DNA from 4 places in the [Enterobacter] lignolyticus SCF1 genome. Region 2 is predicted to be linked to each of the others. Evidence: predicted binding sites of a transcription regulator. Region 2 holds the regulator's gene; each other region holds the start of a gene.
The links. The regulator PurR, encoded in region 2, represses purine synthesis genes. The targets are predictions, from matches to a motif close to CANGCAAACGTTTGCNTG.
Positions count from the first base shown of each region.

Region 1 (4,214 bases), 810 kb from region 2:
GCGTCGCGGCGTCGACTGGCGCTTTGAGGTGGCAAACGACAGCTGGCGGTTTAGCGATAAGCAGGGCGAGCTGAACGGTTTACCGCTGCCGCAGGTGCCGCAGCCTAACGCCGCGACCGCGCTTGCCGCGCTGCGCGCCAGCGGGCTTTCGGTCGATGAGCAGGCGATCCGCGACGGCATCGCCGGCGCGACGTTGCCTGGGCGCTTTCAGATAGTCAGCGCCGCGCCGCGGCTTATTCTGGACGTGGCGCACAACCCGCACGCGGCGGCGTACCTCGCCGGACGTCTCAAAAACTTGCCAAAGACCGGGCGCACGCTGGCGGTGATTGGTATGCTTCATGATAAAGATATCGCGGGCACGCTGGCGTGTCTGACGGAAGTTGTCGATCGGTGGTACTGTGCGCCGCTTGAGGGGCCGCGAGGCGCGACGGCGGAACAGCTGGTGGAACATTTGCGCGATGGCGAAGTCTATGCCACTGTAGCGCAGGCGTGGCATACGGCGATGGCCGATGCCCGCCCCGAAGATACGGTGCTGGTGTGTGGGTCCTTCCACACGGTAGCCCATGTAATGGAAGAGATGGACGCGGGGAGAACCGGTGGCGAGTAAGTTTCAGAATCGTTTAGTCGGAACCATTGCGCTGGTAGCGCTCGGGGTGATTGTGCTCCCCGGGCTGCTTGACGGCCAGAAAAAGCATTATCAGGACGAGTTTGCGGCAATCCCGCTGGTACCGAAGCCTGGCGATAAGGATGAGCCGGATATGCTGCCTGCCGCAACGCAGGCGCTGCCGTCGCAGCCGCCGGAAGGTGCTGCGGAAGAGGTGCGGGCCGGAGACGCCGCCGCGCCTTCGCTGGACGCATCGCGCATGGCGGTTAACAGCGGCGGTAGCGATATTGACCAGACGCCAGAGCCGGTGGCGCCGCCAAAACCTAAGCCCGTAGCGCAAAAACCGCAGCCGCAGCCAAAGCCGGCGCGGGATACCGCCAGCGAGCAGCTGGCGGTGGCGACAGAGTCTGCGCCAGCGCCGCAGAAACCGGTCGCGGATAACATGCCCGCGCCGGTCGGCAAGGCCTATATCGTACAGCTGGGCGCGCTGAAGAATGCCGATAAAGTCAATGAAATCGTAGGCAAATTACGCGGTGCAGGCTTCAAGGTTTACACATCGCCTTCCACGCCGACACAGGGTAAAATTACCCGCATCCTGGTGGGACCGGACGCATCGAAAGATAAGCTGAAAGGTTCGCTGGGTGAACTGAACCGGCTGTCGGGGCTGAACGGCGTTGTGATGGGATATACGCCTAATTAACTCGCCCTTAAGCTGACCCCTCTCCCGCAAGAGGAGAGGGTCTGCGCGAGGGAAACAGGCCGTTACGGCACCTGGCGCTGAACGTTTTTTCAGCGCTTTTTTTATTTTTGTAGGGCACGGAAATCCCTACGCAAACGTTTTCTTTTTCTGTTAGAATGCGCCCCGAACCGGACGACAGGGCGTAACATCGTGGGACACATATGGTCTGGATTGATTACGCCATTATTGCGGTGCTGGGTTTTTCTTGCCTGGTGAGCCTTATCCGCGGCTTTGTTCGTGAAGCATTATCGTTGGTGACGTGGGGCTGTGCTTTTTACGTGGCCAGCCATTACTACACCGACCTGTCTGTCTGGTTTACGGGCTTTGAAGACGAACGGGTTCGAAATGGGATTGCTATTGCGGCGCTGTTTATCGCGACGCTCATCGTCGGCGCTATCGTCAACTACGTGATAGGTCAGCTGGTGGAGAGAACCGGTTTGTCGGGTACTGACAGGGTATTGGGGATCTGCTTCGGCGCATTGCGTGGGGTGTTGATTATCGCCGCTATCCTGTTTTTCCTCGACACCTTTACCGGTATGGCAAAAAGCGCAGACTGGCAGCAGTCGCAGTTTATTCCCTATTTTTCGCCGGTTATCAGATGGTTTTTTGAATACCTTCAAAGCTCGTCAAGTTTCTTGCCCAAAGTATAAGCTTTGGGTCGTTGCTTAACGAGGAAAAGACGTATGTGCGGTATTGTCGGTATCGCCGGTGTTATGCCGGTCAACCAGTCGATTTATGACGCGTTAACGGTGCTGCAGCACCGTGGGCAGGATGCTGCGGGCATCATCACGATTGATGCGAACAACGGCTTCCGCTTGCGTAAAGCGAACGGCCTGGTGAGCGATGTATTTGAAGCCCGCCACATGCAGCGCCTGCAGGGCAATATGGGGATTGGCCATGTTCGTTATCCCACGGCAGGCAGCTCCAGCGCGTCCGAGGCGCAGCCTTTTTACGTCAACTCCCCTTATGGCATTACGCTTGCGCACAACGGCAACCTGACCAATGCGCATGAGCTGCGTAAAAAGCTGTTTGAAGAGAAACGTCGTCACATCAACACCACGTCTGATTCTGAAATCCTGCTCAACGTATTTGCCAGCGAGCTGGATAACTTCCGTCACTATCCGCTTGAAGCCGACAACATTTTTGCCGCCATCGCGGCAACCAACCGCCAGATTCGCGGCGCTTACGCCTGCGTGGCGATGATTATCGGACACGGTATGGTGGCCTTCCGCGACCCGAACGGCATTCGCCCGCTGGTGCTGGGCAAGCGCGATATCGGCGACGGTCGTACCGAATATATGGTGGCGTCGGAAAGCGTGGCGCTGGATACCCTGGGCTTTGAATTCCTGCGCGACGTAGCGCCTGGCGAAGCTATCTACATTACCGAAAAGGGCCAGCTGTTTACCCGCCAGTGCGCGGATAACCCGGTCAGCAATCCGTGCCTGTTCGAGTATGTCTACTTCGCGCGCCCGGACTCCTTTATCGATAAAATTTCCGTCTACAGCGCACGCGTCAATATGGGCACCCGGCTCGGCGAGAAAATCGCCCGCGAGTGGGAAGATCTGGATATCGATGTGGTCATTCCGATTCCGGAAACCTCCTGCGATATCGCGCTGGAAATTGCGCGTATTCTGGGCAAGCCGTACCGTCAGGGATTTGTGAAAAACCGCTACGTCGGCCGCACCTTTATCATGCCGGGCCAGCAGCTGCGCCGTAAGTCCGTACGCCGCAAGCTTAATGCTAACCGCGCCGAGTTCCGCGACAAGAACGTGCTGCTGGTGGATGACTCCATCGTTCGCGGCACCACCTCGGAGCAGATTATTGAGATGGCGCGCGAGGCCGGGGCGAAGAAGGTGTATCTGGCTTCCGCCGCGCCGGAAATTCGCTTCCCGAACGTATACGGCATCGATATGCCGACCGCTAATGAACTGATCGCCCACGGTCGCGAAGTTGATGAGATCCGCCAGATTATCGGCGCAGACGGTCTGATCTTCCAGAATCTTGACGACCTGATCGACGCGGTACGCGCCGAAAACCCGGACATCCAGCAGTTTGAATGCTCGGTGTTCAACGGCGTGTACGTGACGAAGGATGTCGATCAGCAGTATCTCGACTATCTGGATTCCCTGCGCAATGACGACGCCAAAGCGGTGCTGCGTCAGAACGAAGTGGAAAACTTAGAGATGCATAACGAAGGCTAACCTCTTCCGGTCCTCCGCTTGTGACAAAGCGGGGGACTGCGTCTTGCAACTGCCCGACAAATGCGGCACAGTCTGCCCCAGATGAATGGCGGGGCGAAATCATGAAACGACTCATTGTGGGCATATCGGGCGCAAGCGGCGCAATTTACGGCGTACGTTTACTGCAGGTATTGCGCGATGTTCCCGAAGTGGAAAGTCATCTGGTGATAAGCCCGGCCGCCCGCCAGACGTTAACCCTGGAAACCGATTTTTCTCTGCGCGAGGTGCAGGCGCTGGCCGACGTGGTGCATGATGCCCGCGATATCGCCGCCGCTATCTCTTCCGGGTCGTTTAAAACGGCAGGGATGGTAATTTTACCGTGTTCAATGAAAACGCTGTCCGGCATTGTGAACAGCTATACCGACGGTCTGCTGACCCGCGCGGCGGATGTAGTACTGAAGGAGCGTCGCCCACTTGTGCTTTGCGTGCGCGAGACGCCGCTGCATCTTGGCCATCTGCGGCTGATGACCCAGGCGGCGGAAATCGGCGCGACGATCATGCCGCCGGTGCCGGCGTTTTATCACCGTCCGCAGTCGATTGATGACCTGATTAATCAGACCGTTAACCGAGTGCTGGATCAGTTCGACATCACCCTTTCCGAAGACCTTTTTACCCGCTGGCAGGGTGCACG
Region 1 covers NC_014618.1:1,487,512-1,491,725, forward strand. Annotated here, with positions in the region: gene folC (bifunctional tetrahydrofolate synthase/dihydrofolate synthase) at 1-607, shown strand, start outside; gene dedD (cell division protein DedD) at 597-1,304, shown strand; gene cvpA (colicin V production protein) at 1,505-1,993, shown strand; gene purF (amidophosphoribosyltransferase) at 2,027-3,544, shown strand; gene ENTCL_RS07050 (UbiX family flavin prenyltransferase) at 3,646-4,214, shown strand, end outside.
Region 1: a site for PurR is predicted at 1,432-1,449, ahead of cvpA (colicin V production protein). Genes of this name have one in related genera too.

Region 2 (4,214 bases):
CGCCCGAACTACCTCGAGCACTTCTGGGCGCTGGTAAACTGGGAATTTGTCGCGAAAAACCTGGCGGCCTAATTTCTGTGCCCGGCAGCCAGGCTGCCGGGCAGATTTGCGAAGGTTACTGACTGACGCAGACCTCTTCCGGCTGGCGACGCCCGCCGAGCAGCACAACCACCAGCGCCAGAGCGGCAATTATCGCCCCCATCACCGGGACAAAGCTGTAGCCGAGCCCGCCTGAAATCACCGCACCACCGGCAGCCGCCCCCAGCGCATTGCCAAGGTTAAACGCGCCGATGTTCACCGATGAAGACAGCCCCGGGGCTTCGCTTGCAACGCGCATCACCCGCATCTGCAGCGGCGGTACAACCGCAAACGTCGCCGCGCCCCAGATAACCATGCTGACGGCTGCGCCGATTTCGCTACGCGCCAGCCACGGAATCGCCACCATGATAACCATCAACAGCAGCAGGAACCCTTTCAGCGTCGCGGTGACGGAGCGGTCGGCCAGTTTGCCGCCAAGATAGTTGCCAAGCGAGAAGCCCACGCCGATCAGCACCAGCATCGCGGTCACGAAGAGCGATGACGCCGAGGTTATGGTATGCAGCACCGGCGCAATATAGGTATACAGCGTAAACATCGCTCCGGCGCCCAGCACGGTGGTCAGCAGCGCGGAAAGCACCTGCGGGCGCACCAGAACCGAAAGCTCACGCTTCACGTCCGGGCGTTCGCCGCTTGCGCCTTTCGGCAGCGACAGCCACAGGCTCAGCATCGACACCAGCCCAAGACCGGCGGTGGCAAGGAACGACATACGCCAGCCGATGGCCTCGCCCAGCCAGGTTGCCGCCGGAACCCCGCCGATATTGGCGATGGTCAACCCCATAAACATAGTGGCGACGGCGCTGGCCTGTTTGTGCTTCGGCACCACGCTTGCCGCAACCACCGAGCCGAGCCCGAAGAAGGCGCCGTGGTTAAGGCTGGTGATAATGCGCGAAATCATCAGCGTCGTGTAATCCGGCGCCAGCGAAGAGAGCACGTTGCCAAGGGTAAAAATACCCATCAGAAAGATCAGCGCATTGCGGCGCGCGCGGTGGGAAAGCAGCAGCGTCATCAGCGGCGCGCCGACCATGACGCCGATTGCGTAGGCGCTGATGAGCATCCCGGCGGCAGGGATAGAAACATCCACGCCTTTCGCGATCACCGGCAGCAGCCCCATCGGCGAAAACTCAGTGGTGCCGATACCAAACGCGCCTATCGCGAGGGCCAGCAGGGGGAAATTGATTTTCATTGAATGACTCCACCAGGCCATCATGTATTGATGGCGCGACTTCAGAAGGCCAAAGCATGACATCAATCACAAAAAAACAGAAGTGAACGAAATGACAAAAGATTTTTGCAAAATTGTTAATAATGACGGGTCGAATTTTGTTGCGCAAACAGCGGGAGGAGTGGCCAGAATAATGAGGGAGATGGCTCTCCCTCACCGTTAATCAATGCAGGGCAGCCGTCAGACCGGTGGCAACAATAAGCCCCAGGACAATAATGGTCGTAACCAGCGAAAACTTCAGGTCGGTACTCATCAATTTTTCTCCTTATAATCCCCACACCAAAAGTGAGCTTGCTCATTTTTGCACAGTTATGCACAAAAATCTTCCTGGATTTAATCTGATAGCGATATTTCTCTTCCCCTTTGTCTCAGAATCAGACAAAATTCCACGCTAATTTAAAAGCGTACCGGCCATTGACCCCCTCCCGTCGTCCAGAGTCGTTTCCCCGGCGTACAGCAACCTGAAAATGTTGTGGGCAAGGTGTGTAAAGGCAAACGATTACGTGTCGATGATCAGGTGTCAGGAAAGGGTCTGGAGTGAGATCGAATGGCAACAATTAAAGATGTCGCGAAACGCGCAAACGTTTCCACTACAACTGTTTCACATGTAATTAACAAAACCCGTTTTGTGGCGGAAGAGACTCGCAACGCGGTCTGGGCGGCCATTAAAGAGCTGCACTACTCCCCCAGCGCCGTTGCTCGCAGTCTGAAGGTTAACCACACCAAATCTATCGGTCTGCTGGCCACCAGCAGCGAAGCGGCCTACTTCGCTGAAATTATTGAATCTGTTGAGAAAAGCTGCTTCCAGAAAGGCTATACCCTGATCCTCGGCAACGCCTGGAACAACCTGGAAAAACAGCGCGCCTATCTGTCGATGATGGCGCAAAAGCGCGTCGACGGCCTGCTGGTCATGTGCTCTGAATATCCACAGCCGGTGCTCGATATGCTCGAAGAGTATCGCCATATTCCAATGGTGGTGATGGACTGGGGCGAAGCGAAAGCAGACTTTACCGACTCGGTGGTTGATAACGCCTTCCAGGGCGGGTATCTGGCGGGCCGCTATCTGATTGAGCGCGGCCATCGCGAAATCGGCGCGATCCCGGGGCCGATGGAGCGCAACACCGGCGCCGGACGGCTTGCCGGCTTTATGAAATCCATGGAAGAAGCGCAGATCAAGGTGCCGGAGAACTGGATTGTGCAGGGCGATTTCGAGCCGGAATCCGGCTACCGCGCGATGCAGCAGATTCTCGGTCAGCCTCACCGCCCTACCGCCGTATTCTGCGGCGGCGATATTATGGCGATGGGCGCGCTTTGCGCAGCTGACGAGATGGGGCTGCGCGTACCGCAGGACATTTCCGTCATCGGCTACGACAACGTGCGCAACGCCCGCTACTTTACGCCGGCGTTGACCACTATCCACCAGCCGAAGGACTCGCTGGGCGAAGCGGCGTTTAATATGCTGCTCGACCGTATCGTCAACAAGCGTGAAGAGTCGCAGTCCATTGAGATGCACCCGCGCCTTATCGAGCGACGCTCGGTGGCGGACGGTCCGTTCCGCGACTATCGCCGTTAATCCCGCCGGGAGCCGGTTACTCCGGCTCCCGCAGCCACTCCCGATTCAGCGTTTCGCTGTCGCCCAGATAGTCCAGCAGCCAGGTCAGCGCCGGCGACATGTCGTTTTGTTGCCATGTCAGGCAGCATGCCGCATCCGGGAACGGGTTCTCCAGCGCCAGCGCGACCCACTCGCCGCTCGCCAGCCACGGACGCGCGAAATGCGACGGCACCATCCCAACACACAGCCCGGCAGAGATGCAGGTAGCGGACGACTCCCAGTCCGGCACCACCACCCGTTTCTGGTTATCAAGCAGCCAGGTAATGCGCTTGGGCAGCGAGCGCGAGGTATCTTCCCGCACCAGCGACGGCCAGTTGCGCAACACGTCGTCGCTGAGCGGCCCCGGCATGCCCGCCAGCGGATGATGGCTGGCAACCACGCAGTCCCAGCTCAGCATGCCCATATCGCGAAACGCATAGCGTCCGCCGACGGGGATGGCTTTTGTCGCGCCGATAGCCAGCTCCACGCGCCCATCCGACAGCGCGTCCCAGACGCCGTTAAAGACCTCCTGGGAAACGAGCAGCTCGACGTCGTTAAAATGGCGGTAGAAGTCGACAATCATCTGCCGGGTGCGCTCCGGGCGAACAATATTATCGACGGCGATAGCCAGCTGGCCGCGCCAGCCGTTGGCAATCTGCTGACACTGCTGGCGGGTGATCTGCATTTTTTTGATAACAGAGCGCCCTTCTTTTAAAAACCACGCCCCGGCGGGCGTCAGTTCGACGTCACGGTGACGACGTTCAAACAGCGGCACCGCCAGCCACTCCTCCAGCTGCCGCACCGTGTAGCTCACCGCCGAGGGTACCCGGTGCAGCTCCTGGGCGGCAGCGCTAAAGCTGCCGTTACGAGCAACCGCGTCAACCACTTCAAGCGAATATTCTGACCACATAATCTGCCTGCAAAATTTTTGAACCCATTCGACAAATATTAACGTTTCACAAGCCAGGATGCACTCCCTACACTCTGCGGCACTGAACTGAACACCTGCAACGAGAATGAGAAATGACGATGCAACCTGGTAAAGGATTTTTATGCTGGCTGGCAGGCTTAAGCGTGCTGGGTTTTTTAGCCACTGACATGTATCTCCCGGCGTTTGCCGCCATCCAGGCGGACCTGAACACGTCGGCCGCCGCCGTGAGCGCAAGCCTGAGCCTGTTCCTGGCGGGCTTTGCCTTTGCACAACTGCTCTGGGGGCCGCTGTCCGACCGCTATGGCCGTAAGCCGATTCTGCTGGCGGGCTTAGGGATTTTCGCCCTGGGGACGCTGGGTATGCTGTGGGTA
Region 2 covers NC_014618.1:2,299,617-2,303,830, reverse strand. Annotated here, with positions in the region: gene sodB (superoxide dismutase [Fe]) at 1-72, shown strand, start outside; gene ENTCL_RS10850 (MFS transporter) at 116-1,282, opposite strand; gene cydH (cytochrome bd-I accessory subunit CydH) at 1,485-1,574, opposite strand; gene purR (HTH-type transcriptional repressor PurR) at 1,869-2,894, shown strand; gene punR (DNA-binding transcriptional activator PunR) at 2,911-3,822, opposite strand; gene punC (purine nucleoside transporter PunC) at 3,942-4,214, shown strand, end outside.

Region 3 (4,214 bases), 2.3 Mb from region 2:
CCGGTGACCATTTTCAAATTTGCAATGAGCCCGTTTGCTGAGTGGCAGCAGCTGGCATGGGCCGGGGTGCTGATCATTACCCTTTGCGTCCTGTTGCTGAACATTCTGGCTCGCGTGATTTTCGCGAAACGTAAACACGGTTAATTTTTACGGCGCGGCGATAGCGGCGTCGAATGAGGAAGAGATTGAGATGAGTATGGCGAATAGCGGCCCAGGTAAAATTTCGGTTCGTGATTTGAACTTCTACTATGGTAAATTCCATGCCCTGAAGAACATCAACCTGAATATCGCGAAAAACCAGGTGACGGCGTTTATCGGCCCGTCTGGCTGCGGTAAATCCACTCTGCTGCGTACGTTCAACAAAATGTTCGAACTGTACCCGGAGCAGCGTGCTGAAGGTGAAATCCTGCTGGATGGCGACAACATCCTCACCAATACCCAGGATATCGCTCTGCTGCGCGCGAAAGTCGGTATGGTCTTCCAGAAACCGACGCCGTTCCCGATGTCCATTTACGACAATATCGCTTTTGGCGTGCGTCTGTTTGAGAAGCTCTCCCGCGCCGATATGGACGAGCGCGTGCAGTGGGCCTTGACCAAGGCCGCATTATGGAACGAAACCAAAGATAAGCTGCACCAGAGCGGGTATTCTCTCTCCGGTGGTCAGCAGCAGCGTCTGTGCATCGCGCGCGGTATTGCGATTCGCCCGGAAGTGCTGTTGCTCGATGAGCCGTGTTCAGCGCTTGACCCTATCTCGACCGGTCGTATCGAAGAGCTGATCACCGAGCTCAAAGAGGATTACACCGTCGTTATCGTTACGCACAACATGCAGCAGGCTGCCCGTTGCTCCGACCATACGGCGTTTATGTATCTTGGCGAGCTGATTGAGTTCAGCAATACAGACGATCTGTTTACCAAGCCCGCTAAGAAGCAGACTGAAGACTATATTACTGGCCGCTACGGTTGATTTGGAGTTAATGATGGACAGCCTTAACCTTAATAAGCATATTTCCGGCCAGTTCAACGCAGAACTGGAGCATATTCGCACCCAGGTGATGACCATGGGCGGGCTGGTGGAACAGCAGTTATCCGATGCGATCACCGCCATGCATAACCAGGACAGTGAACTGGCGAAACGCGTCATCGACGGCGACAAACAGGTCAACATGATGGAAGTAGCGATCGATGAAGCCTGTGTGCGCATCATCGCCAAGCGTCAGCCTACGGCGAGCGACCTGCGTCTGGTGATGGCGATTATCAAAACCATCGCTGAACTGGAGCGTATCGGCGACGTGGCGGACAAAATCTGCCGTACGGCGCTGGAGAAGTTCTCTCAGCAGCACCAGCCTCTGCTGGTGAGCCTGGAATCGCTGGGCCGTCATACCGTCCAGATGCTGCACGACGTGCTGGATGCGTTTGCGCGTATGGATCTTGATGAAGCGGTGCGTATTTATCGCGAAGATAAGAAGGTGGATCAGGAGTATGAAGGCATTGTGCGTCAGCTGATGACCTACATGATGGAAGACTCCCGTACGATCCCAAGCGTGCTGACTGCGCTGTTCTGCGCCCGTTCAATCGAGCGTATCGGCGACCGCTGCCAGAATATCTGCGAATATATCTTCTACTTCGTCAAAGGCCAGGACTTCCGTCACGTCAACGGCGATGAGCTGGACAAACTGCTGGCGGATAAAGATCCCACCGAGTGACGTTTGTGGCGGGTAGCGCTTACGCTTACCCGCCCTGACAGACTAACGCGTGATATCCCACCCGCGCGCCTTCCACAGCTCCGGCAGCTGCGCCAGATCGGTAAAGGTCGTCACTTTTGGATGATCGATCGGCCGGTTGTGCGGATCGGCACAGAAATAGAACACCTCCATCCCTGCCGCAATGCCTGACTGCGCGCCTGCCGTTGAATCATCCACCAGAATGCAGTTTTCAACGTTCACGTTCATCGCTGTCGCCGCATGGAACATCAGTGCCGGGTCGGGCTTCCAGCGCTGAATGTCGTAGCCGCTGAACAGCGTCTGCGGAAAATGGTGCAACATGCCGGTTTTTCCTAGCGAATGCTCCATTTTGCTCACCGGCCCGTTCGACACCACGCACATCGGCACCGTCATGGCGTTCAGCAGCGCATTCGCGCCGGCAATCACCTCAAGTTCGGTATCGAACAGGCGCGCCACTTCGGCGCGATAGACCGGCTCAAGGCGGGCTTTTTGCAGGTTGACGCCGTATTCCTCATTGATGGTATCAATGATTTCGTAGAGTTTTACCCCTTTGAAACGCTTAAATATTTCGTCGAGTTCAAGCGTAATGCCGAACTCCTGGAACATGTGCACATAGGCACGCGAACAGATAACCTCGCTGTCGACGAGCGTTCCGTCGCAGTCGAAAAATACCGCCTCAATACTGGACATGCCGTTTCCTGTCTTAACAAGTTTAACGTTTACTCACCGCATTTCGCCTGACGCAATCGTTGCCGTATAAGCAAATTCAATGAAAAAAAATGTGTCTCAGGCACCCCTATTGTCGCATTTTGGTATAGGATAGCGACGAATTTTCCCCTCCTTTGTTTGGAACCAGATGATGAGCCAACAACACACAACCCAGGCTTCGGGTCAGGGACTGCTTGAGCGCGTGTTTAAACTGCGCGACCACGGCACCTCGGCACGCACCGAAGTGATCGCCGGTTTTACTACGTTCCTGACGATGGTTTATATCGTCTTCGTTAACCCGCAGATTCTGGGCGCGGCAGGCATGGATACCAGCGCGGTTTTCGTGACAACCTGTCTTATCGCCGCATTTGGCAGCATTTTGATGGGTCTTTTTGCTAATCTGCCGGTTGCGCTGGCGCCAGCAATGGGCCTTAACGCTTTCTTCGCCTTCGTCGTGGTCGGCGCAATGGGCCTGCCGTGGCAGATTGGTATGGGCGCGATTTTCTGGGGCGCCATCGGCCTGCTGCTGCTGACGATTTTCCGCGTCCGCTACTGGATGATCGCCAATATCCCGATGAGCCTGCGCGTGGGGATTACCAGCGGGATCGGCCTGTTTATCGGCATGATGGGGCTGAAAAACGCCGGGGTCATCGTGGCGAACAAAGACACGCTGGTGACCATTGGCAACCTGACGTCTCACAGCGTGCTGCTGGGCGTACTGGGCTTCTTTATCATCGCGATTCTGGCCTCCCGCAACATTCATGCGGCGGTGCTGGTTTCTATTGTGGTCACCACGCTGCTGGGCTGGATGCTGGGCGATGTTCATTACACCGGGATTGTTTCCACGCCGCCGGACGTTACCTCGGTAATCGGCCATGTCGATCTCGCGGGTTCCCTGAATATCGGCCTTGCGGGCGTGATTTTCTCCTTTATGCTGGTTAACCTCTTTGACTCCTCCGGCACTCTGATCGGCGTGACCGATAAAGCGGGCCTGACCGACGAGAAAGGCAAATTCCCGCGCATGAAGCAGGCGCTGTTTGTCGACAGTATCTCCTCGGTTGCCGGTTCTTTTATCGGCACCTCTTCTGTTACCGCGTATATTGAATCGTCCTCCGGGGTGTCTGTGGGCGGGCGTACCGGTCTGACCGCGGTGGTCGTTGGCCTGCTGTTCCTGCTGGTTATCTTCCTTTCGCCGCTGGCCGGTATGGTGCCGCCGTATGCGGCCGCAGGCGCGCTGATTTACGTCGGCGTGCTGATGACCTCAAGCCTGGCCCGCGTGAAGTGGGAAGACCTGACGGAGGCCGTTCCGGCGTTTATCACCGCGGTGATGATGCCGTTCAGCTTCTCGATCACCGAAGGGATTGCGCTGGGCTTTATCTCTTACTGCGTGATGAAAATCGGTACCGGTCGTTTCCGCGACCTCAGCCCGTGCGTTATCGTCGTAGCGCTGCTGTTTGTGCTGAAGATTGTGTTTATCGACGCACACTAAAGCCGTACGTATCAAGCGCCCTCTCCCGGTCGGGAGAGGGTTAGGGTGAGGGCAACAGGCCGCTCAGGCTTATGCTTTCACCCGCTGAATATACTCGCCAAATGCGGTCAGCTGACCGGCCAGATGATCCAGCGTGCTCTGGTCAATCACTTCACCCGACTGCGGGTCGACCTTATTCTGAATCACACCGCCCATAAACTCCGGCTTGTTCATTACCATCGCATCCAGGAACACGAGGATCTGGCGCAGGTGATACTGGCAGCGGGCACCGCCGATTGCGCCCATTGAGCTGGTCT
Region 3 covers NC_014618.1:4,798,217-4,802,430, forward strand. Annotated here, with positions in the region: gene pstA (phosphate ABC transporter permease PstA) at 1-144, shown strand, start outside; gene pstB (phosphate ABC transporter ATP-binding protein PstB) at 191-964, shown strand; gene phoU (phosphate signaling complex protein PhoU) at 978-1,703, shown strand; gene yieH (6-phosphogluconate phosphatase) at 1,746-2,411, opposite strand; gene ENTCL_RS22260 (NCS2 family permease) at 2,581-3,918, shown strand; gene ENTCL_RS22265 (NADPH-dependent FMN reductase) at 3,988-4,214, opposite strand, start outside.
Region 3: a site for PurR is predicted at 2,461-2,478, ahead of ENTCL_RS22260 (NCS2 family permease). Genes of this name have one in related genera too.

Region 4 (4,214 bases), 2.2 Mb from region 2:
CGGGAGGTTTTATCCCCCAGTTTGCCGTCGCAGGCCGCCAGGCACAGCTCAACCAGGTCGGACTGCAGGCGCAGCATGATCGGCTGGGTTTCCGGGTCGCCGAAGCGGCAGTTGAATTCGATAACCTTTGGGTTGCCCTGCTTGTCGATCATCAGACCGGCATACAGGAAACCGGTATAGGTGTTTCCTTCCGCCGCCATCCCGCGCACCGTGGGCCAAATGATCCGTTCCATCGTGCGCTGGTGAACGTCGTCCGTGACCACCGGGGCTGGGGAGTAGGCGCCCATACCGCCGGTGTTCGGGCCGGTATCGCCGTCGCCGACGCGTTTATGATCCTGGCTGGTGGCCATCGGCAGCACGTGCTCACCGTCCACCATCACGATAAAGCTGGCCTCTTCGCCGTCGAGGAATTCTTCAATCACGATGCGGTGCCCCGCGTCGCCAAAGGCGTTACCGGCCAGCATGTCCTGGACCGCGGCTTCCGCTTCTTCAAGCGTCATCGCCACAATAACGCCTTTACCGGCGGCAAGACCGTCCGCCTTGATAACGATCGGCGCGCCTTTCTCACGCAGATACGCCAGCGCAGGCTCGACGTCGGTGAAGTTCTGGTATTCCGCCGTCGGGATACGGTGGCGAGCGAGGAAGTCCTTGGTGAACGCTTTGGAGCCTTCGAGCTGCGCGGCGCCTTCCGTTGGGCCGAAAATTTTCAGGCCCGCGGCGCGGAATGCATCAACCACGCCGATGACCAGCGGCGCTTCCGGGCCGACGATGGTCAGGTCAATTTTTTCATTCTGCGCGAAGTTCAGCAGTTCAGGGATATCCGTCACGCCAATGGCGACGTTCTGCAGCGCAGGCTCCAGCGCGGTGCCGGCATTACCCGGCGCCACGAAAACGGTGCTGACCAGCGGCGACTGGGCGGCTTTCCAGGCCAGCGCGTGTTCGCGCCCGCCGTTGCCAATGATTAATACTTTCATTGTCTGCTCCAGAGATTAATGGCGGAAGTGGCGCATGTCGGTAAAGATCATCGCGATGCCGTGTTCATCGGCAGCGGCAATAACCTCGTCGTCACGAATGGAACCGCCAGGCTGGATAACGCAGCTCACGCCAACGGCGGCTGCGGCATCGATACCGTCGCGGAACGGGAAGAAGGCGTCAGACGCCATGGCGGAGCCTTTCACTTCCAGACCTTCGTCGCCCGCTTTAATCCCGGCGATTTTCGCGGAGTAGACGCGGCTCATCTGGCCTGCGCCTATCCCGATGGTCATGTTCTCTTTGGCGTAAACGATGGCGTTGGATTTGACGAACTTCGCCACTTTCCAGCAGAACAGCGCGTCACGTAATTCCTGCTCGGTTGGCTGGCGTTTGGATACCACGCGCAGCTCGCCTTTGGTCACCATACCGAGGTCACGGTCCTGAACCAGCAGGCCGCCGTTCACGCGTTTGAAGTCCAGACCCGGCACACGTTCAGCCCACTGGCCGCAGACCAGCACGCGCACGTTCTGTTTTGCGGCGGTGATTTTCAGCGCTTCGTCGGTGGCTGACGGAGCGATAATCACTTCGACAAACTGGCGAGAGATAATGGCCTGCGCGGTTTCGGCATCCAGCTCGCGGTTGAAGGCGATAATGCCGCCGAACGCGGAGGTTGGGTCGGTTTTGTACGCGCGATCGTAGGCATCCAGCACAGAGGCGCTTACCGCTACGCCGCACGGGTTAGCGTGCTTCACGATAACGCAGGCGGGTTCGCTGAACTCTTTCACGCACTCAAGCGCGGCGTCGGTGTCTGCAATGTTGTTATAGGAGAGCGCCTTGCCCTGCACCTGACGGGCGGTAGCAACAGAGGCTTCTTTTACTTCTTCTTCTATATAGAAGGCAGCCTGCTGGTGGCTGTTCTCGCCGTAGCGCATATCCTGCTTCTTAATGAAGTTCAGGTTCAGGGTGCGCGGGAAGCGGCCGGAAGGATCTTTGCTTTCGCCGTGGTAGGCGGGCACCAGGCTACCGAAGTAGTTGGCGATCATGCTGTCGTAGGCCGCGGTGTGTTCAAACGCTTTGATCGCGAGGTCGAAACGGGTATCCAGCGTCAGGGAGCCGTCGTTGGCATCCATCTCGTTAATAATGGCGTTGTAGTCGCTGCTCTTGACCACGATAGTGACATCTTTATGGTTCTTGGCGGCGGAACGCACCATGGTCGGGCCGCCGATATCAATATTCTCGACGGCATCTTCCAGCGAGCAGCCTTCACGGGCCACGGTCTGGGCGAACGGGTAGAGGTTAACAACGACCATATCGATCGGCGCAATCCCGTGTTGTTCCATAATGCCGTCGTCCTGGCCGCGACGGCCCAGAATGCCGCCGTGCACTTTCGGATGCAGGGTTTTTACGCGCCCATCCATCATTTCCGGGAAACCGGTGTAATCGGACACTTCGGTTACCGGCAGGCCTTTTTCTGCTAACAGGCGGGCAGTGCCCCCCGTAGACAGCAGCTCCACACCGCGTGCGGAAAGTGCCTGCGCGAATTCGACGATACCGGCTTTATCAGAAACACTGAGCAATGCGCGGCGGACTGGACGACGTTGTTGCATGGTAAATCCCCTGGATTTGACGATTACAGAGAGCGTTAGCTGAATTTTCCGCGAAAAATTCAGCTAACGCCCCTTACGGGGCATCCTTGTTTCAGCGAGGGCATTTTAACGAAAACGTTTGCGCAACGCTCGCGAATTTTCACTTTTTCGTAGCATTGTGGATAAGTCTGTGTGTAAACAGGTATAAGGCGGGGTTTTGCTGGGGAATGCAGCAGTCAGTCATTTTTCTGCAATTTTTCTATTGCAGGCGCTCGAGAACTCCCTATAATGCGCCTCCATCGACACGGCGGATGTGAATCACTTCACACAAACAGCCGGTTCGGTTGAAGAGAAAAAATCCTGAAAATCAGGGTTGACTCTGAAAGAGGAAAGCGTAATATACGCCACCTCGCGACAGAGCGCTGAAGCGCGTCGCAACTGCTCTTTAACAATTTATCAGACAATCTGTGTGGGCACTCAAAGTGACATGGATTCTTAATGTCCTCGGACACTAAATGAATACCAAGTCTCTGGAGTGAACACGTAATTCATTACGAAGTTTAATTCTAAGAGCATCAAACTTTTAAATTGAAGAGTTTGATCATGGCTCAGATTGAACGCTGGCGGCAGGCCTAACACATGCAAGTCGAACGGTAGCACAGAGAGCTTGCTCTCGGGTGACGAGTGGCGGACGGGTGAGTAATGTCTGGGAAACTGCCTGATGGAGGGGGATAACTACTGGAAACGGTAGCTAATACCGCATAACGTCGCAAGACCAAAGTGGGGGACCTTCGGGCCTCATGCCATCAGATGTGCCCAGATGGGATTAGCTAGTAGGTGGGGTAACGGCTCACCTAGGCGACGATCCCTAGCTGGTCTGAGAGGATGACCAGCCACACTGGAACTGAGACACGGTCCAGACTCCTACGGGAGGCAGCAGTGGGGAATATTGCACAATGGGCGCAAGCCTGATGCAGCCATGCCGCGTGTATGAAGAAGGCCTTCGGGTTGTAAAGTACTTTCAGCGAGGAGGAAGGCATTGTGGTTAATAACCGCAGTGATTGACGTTACTCGCAGAAGAAGCACCGGCTAACTCCGTGCCAGCAGCCGCGGTAATACGGAGGGTGCAAGCGTTAATCGGAATTACTGGGCGTAAAGCGCACGCAGGCGGTCTGTCAAGTCGGATGTGAAATCCCCGGGCTCAACCTGGGAACTGCATTCGAAACTGGCAGGCTTGAGTCTCGTAGAGGGGGGTAGAATTCCAGGTGTAGCGGTGAAATGCGTAGAGATCTGGAGGAATACCGGTGGCGAAGGCGGCCCCCTGGACGAAGACTGACGCTCAGGTGCGAAAGCGTGGGGAGCAAACAGGATTAGATACCCTGGTAGTCCACGCCGTAAACGATGTCTATTTGGAGGTTGTTCCCTTGAGGAGTGGCTTCCGGAGCTAACGCGTTAAATAGACCGCCTGGGGAGTACGGCCGCAAGGTTAAAACTCAAATGAATTGACGGGGGCCCGCACAAGCGGTGGAGCATGTGGTTTAATTCGATGCAACGCGAAGAACCTTACCTGGTCTTGACATCCACGGAATTCGGCAGAGATGCCTTAGTGCCTTCGGGAACCGTGAGACAGGTGCTGCATGGCTGTCGTCAGCTCGT
Region 4 covers NC_014618.1:4,480,929-4,485,142, reverse strand. Annotated here, with positions in the region: gene purD (phosphoribosylamine--glycine ligase) at 1-974, opposite strand, end outside; gene purH (bifunctional phosphoribosylaminoimidazolecarboxamide formyltransferase/IMP cyclohydrolase) at 990-2,579, opposite strand; rRNA gene ENTCL_RS20760 (16S ribosomal RNA) at 3,144-4,214, shown strand, end outside.
Region 4: a site for PurR is predicted at 2,687-2,704, ahead of purH (bifunctional phosphoribosylaminoimidazolecarboxamide formyltransferase/IMP cyclohydrolase). Genes of this name have one in related genera too.